Linked DNA regions of Methanococcus vannielii SB. The main gene of each other region encodes a partner of the protein of the gene in region 2 in a complex. Links are inferred from orthologs where the notes say so. Each region holds a gene or a part of one and is shown on either strand. Other genes may lie near its edges.

Region 1 (3,923 bases), 420 kb from region 2 along the record:
CCTTCCATTGAAAACGGTAGTGTTACAACTGCAACAGTTAGTGCTCCTATCTTTTTAGAAATTTCTGCTACAACCGGAGCTGAACCTGTACCGGTTCCACCACCAAGCCCGCAGGTGATAAACACGAGGTCTGAATCTTGAATTGATTTTTTAATTTCTTCTGCATTTTCTTTTGCTGATTCTTCGCCTTTAACAGGGTTTCCACCTGCACCCAGTCCTTTTGTAAGATTTTTTCCAATTAAAACTTTATGATCAGCATGTGTTTTTACAAGTTGTTGTGCATCGGTGTTTATCGCAATAACTCTTGCCCCACTAATACTCTCTGCGAGAAGCCTATTAATAGCGTTATTTCCTGCCCCCCCACAGCCTATAACAGTAATCCGAGCTTTTGATTGCTCTATTAATTCTAATAACTCCCTGTCAATATCAGAAATTTGTTCTGGAGCTGCGTCTAAAAAGTCAGTTTGTGCAATGTTTTTTAAAAATTTCAAAATTATTACCTCCTCATAAGTAGTGGTGCCCTGAGCCCTGATTGTGCGGGTTTTAAATAATTATTGGAAATATATAACTTACAAGATTTATATCTTTTCATTGAATTTATATAGATAATATAATATCGCCTTTTTAGGCTAATGTTATCAACTTAGTATATAATGGAGCCATCACTCTGTAATGATTTCATTTAATGAATTCATATTTATATTATTTTCGATTAGAATCCGGTGAAACTGTGATAACGTCTAAAGAAAGAGATTTAGCAGCTCAAAAAATATTAAAACTTGCAAATGAAATGTATAATGATATATTACATGGCAAAAGGCCAAAAATTACATTTCCAATAAGGAGCCTTGCAAATGCAAAGTTTGACGTTGACAAAGGAACTTTTGCAATACTTGGAAAAGAAAAAGATAGGACATTAACGGTAAATCAAGCCAAAATATTTGCTCAAACCATTAAAATGATGGAATTTTCAAAAAGTTTGTTAGATACTAATGACTTTTCAACCCTAAGGGAAGCGTATTATGTTTCTAAAAATTGGGGTGAAGCAAGATTTGACGACCAACAACCTTCAAATGGCGTTATTGAAGATATTGAAGCAGCATCAGAACATTTAAGGGAGGATTTAGGATTTATTCCCGAAGAAGACGGTGCAGCAGTTGTAGGCCCGTTAAAAATACGGGATAGAACCGCAGATGGCGAAGAAATTAGGATAGATTGTGCAAAATTAGGTAGTGGTGCATACAGTATACCAAACGATGTTACAAAACTAGAATTTGATACAAAAGCAGAATTTATTTTAGCAATAGAGACCGCAGGTATGTTTGCAAGGCTTAATGCAGAAGGATTTTGGAATAAACATAATTGCATATTAATATCATTAAAAGGAGTCCCTGCAAGGGCAACGAGAAGATTTATAAAAAGATTAAATGAAGAACATAAACTTCCAATTCTGGTATTTACGGATGGTGACCCTTATGGGTACCTAAACATTTATAGGACCCTAAAAGTAGGAAGTGGTAAAGCCGTTCACCTCGCAGATAAATTAGCAATTCCTGATGCAAGATTAATCGGCGTAACTCCTCAGGATATTTTAGATTACGACCTTCCAACGCATCCTTTAAAAGACCATGATATTAAAAGATTAAAAGATGGCCTTAAAAATGATGATTTTGTCCGTTCATTTCCTGAGTGGCAGAAAGCACTAAACCAGATGGCTGACGGTAAAGTAAGGGCAGAACAGCAGTCTTTAGCAAAATACGGTTTAAAATACGTTGTTGAAGAATACCTTCCTACAAAAGTTGAAGACCAAAGTACTTGGCTCCCGTAACCTTGATACAATTGTTAAAAACACTTTTTAAGTACAATATAAAATCTTAAAATATCTTTTTTTAAGCTAAAATCGGCCGATATTAAGTCAAAATTTTTCGAAAACGATATAAATGAGCCCATTCAATATTTCATGGGTAATCCCCCAATACTATACAAATTTAACGGAGACTAAACTATGAATTGGCTCTCAAAGGTTTTTACATTAACGGTAATTACCATATCTCTTTTAACGTCCCTCAGTGCTGAATTAAGCCCGATTGGATGTGAAAACATATTTAACAACTTAGCATGCCAAAATTTTAACGAAAATCATAATAATTTACTAAATAACCGCCAAGTTACCAATTTTCAACTAACAAGTATATTGAATAAAAACATAGCATATCAAACATATGAAGTCAGGTCTTTTGCACCGTTAAAAAGAGAGTCTTCAAAAACAGTGCTTATAAAGTCAAGACAAATTTCAATAAATCAGGAAACTAGTCCTGAAGTAAATACTGGAACTAACACCGGAAATACTGGAACTAACACCGGAAATACTGGAACTAACACCGGAAATTCGGAAGTTAAAGATAATTCCGAAAATGTTCAAGCACATGGGTCGACAATAGTTGTTGTCAGAAGGACTACTTCAAATACTCCTAAAGTAGAAGAACCTAAAGTAGAAGAACCTAAAGTAGAAGAACCTAAAGTAGAAGAACCTAAAGTAGAAGAACCTAAAGTAGAAGAACCTAAAGTAGAAGAACCTAAAGTAGAAGAACCTAAAGTAGAAGAACCGATAACTGACATGAATGCCCAGATTGGACATTATATATTAATATATACCAATAGAGAACGTGCTTCTCACGGGCTTAATGCGTTTATATTAGATGAAAGGCTAAACAAAATCGCACAAGATCATAGTAATGACATGGTCAAAAATAATTACTTTTCACATACTAGTTTAGATGGAAAATCCCCGACCGATAGGGCCGTATCCGCAGGTTACGACGTTAAAAAATCCCTTGGAAACGGCTATTTTGCAATAGGTATTGGTGAAAACATAGCTAAAATGCCAACAGGAAACGTGCTTGGTATAGGCCATGTTTCAAACGATGCACAAAGTGTTGCAAAAGCCACCGTTGATGCATGGATGAATAGTCCGGGACATCGTGCAAATATATTAAGTTCAAGATATACTAGAATAGGAATAGGCGTAGCATTTGATGGCAGGTTCTACGTTGAAACTCAGAACTTCTTTTAAAAATTTCTATTTTTTTCTTTTTTCATATTTTCAATCGAAATTTAAAGTTTTTATAAATTTATAAAGTTTTCTTGAACCCCGTACCAAAAAATATTAATAAACTTAAAGAATATAGCAAATACTACCACTAATACGTGATTTTATGGTGAATTTATGAAAGCAGTTATTTTTGTTATAGATGGACTTGGGGATAGGCCCGATGAATTTGGCAATACACCTTTAAAAGAAGCAAATACTCATACAATGGATAAAATAGCAAAAGAAGGGATTTGTGGGATAATGAATGCAATTGATATTGGAGTAAGGCCGGGAAGTGATACTGCACATCTTGCACTATTAGGATATGACCCTTATGAAACATACACTGGAAGGGGACCATTTGAAGCTTGTGGTGTCGGAATTACAGTAAAACCTGGAGACATTGCATTTAGGTGCAACTTTTCATCAGTTGACAAAGAATTCATCGTCACAGATAGAAGAGCAGGAAGAATTGAAGATACAAGTTTGCTAGAAAAAGAACTTGATGGATTAAAAATTGATGATGTAGAAGTAATTTTTAAAGAATCTGGCGGATACAGAGCAGCACTTTTATTGAGGGGCCCTAATTTAAGTGATAAAATAAGTGATGCAGACCCTAAAAAAGAAGGGAAAAAGGTAAAGGAAATAATTCCATTAGATGATTCAAAAGAAGCAGAAAAAACTGCAAACATATTGAATAGACTTTTAAAAGTTGCTTACGAAAAGTTAGATGGTCATCCAGTAAATCAGAAGAGAAGAACTAACAATTTGCCTGTTGCAAACATGATAATTCCAAGAGGAGTTGGGAAAGTTCCTGAAATTATACCATTTG
Region 2 (5,276 bases):
TATTTCTATGCTGGAATATTGCATTTAAAACGTTTCTAAAAAATTCTTCATTTTCAATATGGAATAAAGGTTCCCGCTTAGTTAGTTTTACAATTGCAGAATTTACGTCCGGTTTTGGTGAAAAAGCAGTGGGTGGAACCTTACAAATAAATTCAACATCGGAGTTATACTGTATAGAAACACTTAATCTACTATATTCATCTGTATCGGGTTTTCCAATCATTCTTTTCGCAAATTCGTACTGATACATTAAAACTGCAACGTCAAAGTCATTTTCTAAAAACTTAAAAGTTATTGGCGAAGAAATTTGATATGGTAGATTTGCAACGATTTTATTAAATCCAAGTTCTTTTAAATCAACTTTTAGAGCATCATTCCAAATTACTTTAACATTTTTAAATTCAGACATTATCTGGTTTGCAAAAGGTTCAAGTCGCATATCCAATTCAATTACGTATACAAATTTTGCTAGTTTAGCAAGTTCTTTTGTAAGAGCCCCTTCTCCAAGACCTACTTCTAAAACAATATCGTTTTCAGTTATATCCGCACTTTTAATCGCTTTTTTAACAAAATTTTTATCTTTTAAAAAACACTGCCCTAATTTTTTAGATTGCTTCATTATTTCACTTATTATATAATTACTACTTGTTTAGAGATTTTTTTTGCCTTTTCAATGAAATTTATGGCGTTCATGTGTGGAAAAAGGTCGATAAAACACACGTCACAAGTAACATCCAGTTCTAAAAAATCTGAATGTATAATTTCAACTTTATCAAACACATCATCACCAAAGTTTAATTTCAAATTATATATAACATCGTCTAACGCATTTTTGTTAATATCTGAAAAAATTACCTTTTCTGCACCTTTTTTTAATGCTGCCATTCCAAGAGTTCCAGAACCACAAAAACCATCGAGTACAACCTTTTCCTTCAAATTTAAACTGTCAACTTTTGCAATTTTCGGGTTAAATAGCCTTGGAAATTCAATATGGACTTTTGACTGGTTTTTACATACCATTACACAGTTTGAAATGGATTTCAAGATAAATACATCACATCTAAAGTCATTTCCAGCTAATAGTTCGTTTACCTCGTTAGAATTGTCTGAAATTTCGAAATTATCTCTTGATTGTTTTGAAATAACGCCTTTAACTTCAGGTATTTTTATAATTTCTTCTGCACATTTTCTTGAGACATTATTCATGATAATTAGTTCATTTTCTAAAAGCGATGGAAGGTATTTTAAAGGATAACCAATTTCAATAAGCGGAGTTCCTGCATCTTTTAAACAAATACTATCAGTATTTTTTTCAATTTCCCCAAAATCCATCATTACGTTTAAAATATCAATCATTACATCATCAATTTGGACTTTTCCACATACACATTTTCTTTTTCGGTTGACTAATTCCAATTCGTTTAGTGGCTTATTTTTAAAAATTGGAGTATTGCAGTCATTACATGGCCTATAGTGGTTTAATTTTTCAATAACTTCTCTTCTTGATATCACTAAAACCCCCCCTATAAATCTCCTGAAAATAAATTTACGTAAAAATTTTACGTAGTAAAAAATTTAGAATATAATAAATATAAAAATTAATGTATAAATAATAGCCATAATCGTTTTTAAAGTATCGAGTAGCTAAATTAAACTTAAATGGCAATATAGAAAAAATAGTAAAATAATTAAAATGTAAAAATAGTAAAAATAGTAAAAGTAGTTAATTTATCTTAAAAGATTAATTATATTTGACTCTATCTCCTCTTTCGACCGTCCAGTAATGCTTGAAAGTCCCTCTGCAAATATATATGCATATTTTATTACATATTTTTTCTTTTGTTCTTCTTCTTTTTCACGCCTTACCCTTGAAATATGTGTATCAAGCTCCCTTGCACATATCATTAATGATTGCCTTACTTCATTAAAAATTTCTTCGTTTTCTTCTGAGCCTGTTGCGATTGCTTGTTTTCCAGCAGATGTATAAGGGATATGTGTTGAAATGAGATTCACAAATATCGTTACAGGGGCATCTTCATCACTTCTAAGTCCATATCTTTTCCAATTTACACTTTTAACAGCGTTTGTAAGCCCGCAGCCTGATGTATCAAATAATAATGGTACGTGATTTGAAAATCTCATTATTTCCATTTTTTTGGAGTCTTCGCCACTTCTCCCGGCATTACCCCCATATGCAAGCCCAACTTCGACTGCAAATGGAATTCCACCTTTATATGTTTTTGGTTTTCGCGTAAGGGTTTTCAAAAATTCTGGAGTTAGTGTTTCAAGTGATTTTTCAATATTTTCTTCACCAATTGGCCTTAGTCCAATTGTGGATGGAGCCATAAAGTCCATATCCTGTAAAACATTTACAATAATTTCTGAATCCGACCACGTCATTTCTCGGGGGGTTTTTTTCAATAGGTCTTTTATTGATTTTCGGTATTTTTCAAGCTCTTCTTCAGAAACCATTCCAAGGTCGGTAAGCGCTTTTACAAAATCTTCAGGCGATTTTGTAATTGTTTTTAGCTTTCGCCTAAATTCTTCAAGAAGCGATGCATTTAAATAATTTTTCTCTGCAAACTCCATGAAATTTTCAGGTTTTTTCTTAAAATGGTTCTTATTTTCTTTTAGCTGTTCGTCATCCAATTTTTGAATCAGGTATTCGACAACCAGATACTTTAAACAGTACGTTTTAAGTTCAGATAATCCCTCAGGAAGGCCATTAATTAACATTTTTACGTCTTCTATTTCTTTTTTATCCAAATAGTGGCCATATATCTCAAAATATTTAGTAAAATTAAAATTCAGGTAACATCCAACAATGGTATCCCAAAAAACACTCTTTCGATAATTTTCTAAAAGTTTATCCCTTAAAACATAGTCTTCAAGATCCCTTATTCGTTTCATTGTAACTCTTGAAAGTTCACTATTTAGCATGCTTGAAATTCTTGAAGAATCCGTTTTTCTTGAAATATGGAGTAATTCATCAGTTGTTAATCCATAAGGGTGTGGTTTCATTACTTCCGGCCTTTCAGGAATTACAGTTACTGTTCTTTCAAATATTGTTGTTTCTTCAGGATCTATAAGGGTAATTTTGGCATGAGGTGTCGATAAACTTATCCTTCTAAGGTATTCGTACGGCCCTTGCTCTCTTCTATTATAGGTTACTTCCTTAAATTCACCTTCTACGCGTGTTCCCCTAAAATAGCCCTCCCTTATTTTATGGGCTACAATATCCCCTTCGTTTTTTTCAATGCTCATTTTAATTTCCATTTCATGGATTTTTCCAGTTCCAGTGGAAGTTGTAATTTTTAAAGGCCTTCCAGTAGTCATTTGGGAAAATAATAAAACTCCCGCTGCACCAATACCTTGCTGACCTCTTGACTGAACCAGCCTATGAAGCTTTGAACCTGCAAGCATCTTACCAAATACCTTTGAAACATATTCTGGAGGAATTCCTGGCCCATTATCCTCAATTATAACTGTAAATGTTTCAGAACCTACTTTTTTAACTTCAACTAGAATTTCTGGCAATATTTCTGATTCTTCACATGCGTCCATGCTGTTTGTTACAAGTTCATGAACAATCGTGGTCATGCTTCTCAATCTTCCACTATAACCTAGCATGTGCTTATTTTTTCTGAAAAATTCAGAAATTGAGTGTTCTTTAAATTCATCAAATAAACTTTTTTCAGCTACTAAATTTTCAATATTTTCTTCAACCATTAAAATCACCACAGCCAAAATATAAACTGGATAAAATAAAACTATATGAGTAATAATGAATGGTAAAACACAAAAATCAAAGTTTTTTACCAAGTAGATAAGAATATCCTTCTTAATTATTAGAGGCCAGGTATATATTGTTATTGATGTTATTATTGAGGTAATTACTGACAGTTAATAACTTATTTAAATAATATTAAAGTACTAAAAAATTAATTGAATTCTCATGCTTTTTAAAAACATCAAGATAATAGTAAACTAAGGCGGTTAAAATGAATTACCTATTAATTTCTTCAAAAAAAGACCCTGCAAGTCAAAACATTAAACGGCATTTGGAAAATTATGGATATTTCGTTCATGAACTTGAAAAAAAGTCGAACACATCCAAAAAATCCGATTTTCACGATTCTAGCCTTTATGTATTTTTATCAAAACATAGAAGTGAAAGTAAAAAACCGACTTTAACAGTCCATACTCCGGGAAATTTAACAAAAGATAATTCACATGGCGGAAATCCTGAAGAAATATGCCATTGTAATCCAGTATTTAATACATTACTCTTACAAAACATTGATAAATATAATTCAATGGAAGAATACCAAGAATTAGGCTTTGAGGTCAGTTTTGAGGTACTACACCATGGGCCAACAGATTTAAATGCACCATCCGCATTTGTTGAGATCGGAAGCAGTGAAATGCAGTGGCAGATAAATGACGCAGCAGAAATAATTACAAACGCACTGATTGATACTATAAATGCAATTAGTTACGGAGATTTTGAAGAAAAAGAAAAGATAATTGGCCTTGGTGGAGGCCATTACTCCCCAAAATTTACAAAACTTGCATTAAAAAATGAATATCATGTTGGTTATTTAACGCCAAAACATGCAAAACTTTCTGAAAATATTTTAAATCAACTAATAACCAAACAATCTTTTGATTTTGTTACAATAGATTGGAAGGGACTTTACGGAGAAGATAAAAAAATATATATAGAATTCTTTGAAAAATTTGAAATTCCTTGGAAAAGAGTTTAAAAATACAATTAATACATTAATCTCTTAAAAAATCATTATTGAATATGTTTAATCTTAAAAACTTAGAGTTTTAAAATTAAAGTTTTAAAAAACTCAAACAATTAAAAATTAATAGTATTAAAAATTATATATTTAATAGTTTAATTTAGGTATGATCATGAGAGAAATACTTGAAAAGTTTAAAAATGGATTAATAAGTTTTGAAGAAGCTGAAACAAAACTAAAATTGAATTATTTTGATGAAGTTGAAGATTTCTGTAAAATTGATACAAACAGAAAACTTAGAACTGGAATTCCAGAAGTAGTTTATGCGGAAGGAAAACGTTTAGAAGATGTTGTAAAAATACTAAAAAAATTAGCTGTTAAAAATGGAACGGCACTTGCAACACGAATAAAAGATATTGAAGAACTTAAAAAATATTTTGAAGACGATACAGAACTGATTTTGGAAATAAATGAACTTGGAAGAACTGCTACGTTAAGACTTCCAAATTATACTATTAACAAAAC

Evidence for each region.
Region 1: the proteins of MEVAN_RS01630 (region 2) and MEVAN_RS03815 are in contact, whole or in part, in a crystal structure (PDB 2ZBK), measured with the Saccharolobus shibatae proteins. The link is inferred for Methanococcus vannielii SB from one-to-one orthologs. Residues at the interface, in WP_218266310.1 of Saccharolobus shibatae: Glu463, Lys467, Leu469, Tyr471, Leu472, Lys473, Tyr474, Ile475, Pro476, Glu477, Val478, Arg480, Ser481, Leu482, Thr484, Phe485, Leu486, Ser488, Glu503, Lys507, Leu508, Lys511, Ile518, Glu519; in WP_218258439.1 of Saccharolobus shibatae: Phe25, Leu26, Val29, Glu30, Gln31, Leu32, Lys34, Gly35, Glu36, Pro37, Phe70, Leu71, Asp72, Leu73, Ala76, Lys77, Met80, Val83, Leu84, Ala86, Ser87, Tyr90, Asp91, His110, Ser111, Leu114, Lys115, Ser116, Glu126.

What each region holds. Positions count from the first base shown.
Region 1 is NC_009634.1:788,770-792,692, forward strand. What follows is about bases 1-2,779. They hold MEVAN_RS03815 (DNA topoisomerase IV subunit A), read left to right. Parts: upstream 1-730; coding sequence 731-1,828; downstream 1,829-2,779. Other genes in these bases: ftsZ (cell division protein FtsZ), read right to left, coding at 1-491; MEVAN_RS03820 (CAP domain-containing protein), read left to right, coding at 2,006-2,779. Outside these bases: more of MEVAN_RS03820, read left to right, coding at 2,780-3,073; MEVAN_RS03825 (2,3-bisphosphoglycerate-independent phosphoglycerate mutase), read left to right, coding at 3,227-3,923. UniProt on the Methanocaldococcus jannaschii protein: Relaxes both positive and negative superturns and exhibits a strong decatenase activity.
Region 2 is NC_009634.1:364,728-370,003, forward strand. The notes cover bases 1,230-4,218. They hold MEVAN_RS01630 (DNA topoisomerase VI subunit B), read right to left. Parts: upstream 3,730-4,218; coding sequence 1,729-3,729; downstream 1,230-1,728. Other genes in these bases: MEVAN_RS01625 (RsmD family RNA methyltransferase), read right to left, coding at 1,230-1,512; MEVAN_RS01635 (D-aminoacyl-tRNA deacylase), read left to right, coding at 4,002-4,218. In the rest of the region: 16S rRNA (adenine(1518)-N(6)/adenine(1519)-N(6))-dimethyltransferase RsmA, read right to left, coding at 1-619; more of MEVAN_RS01625, read right to left, coding at 631-1,229; more of MEVAN_RS01635, read left to right, coding at 4,219-4,766; nickel pincer cofactor biosynthesis protein LarB, read left to right, coding at 4,924-5,276.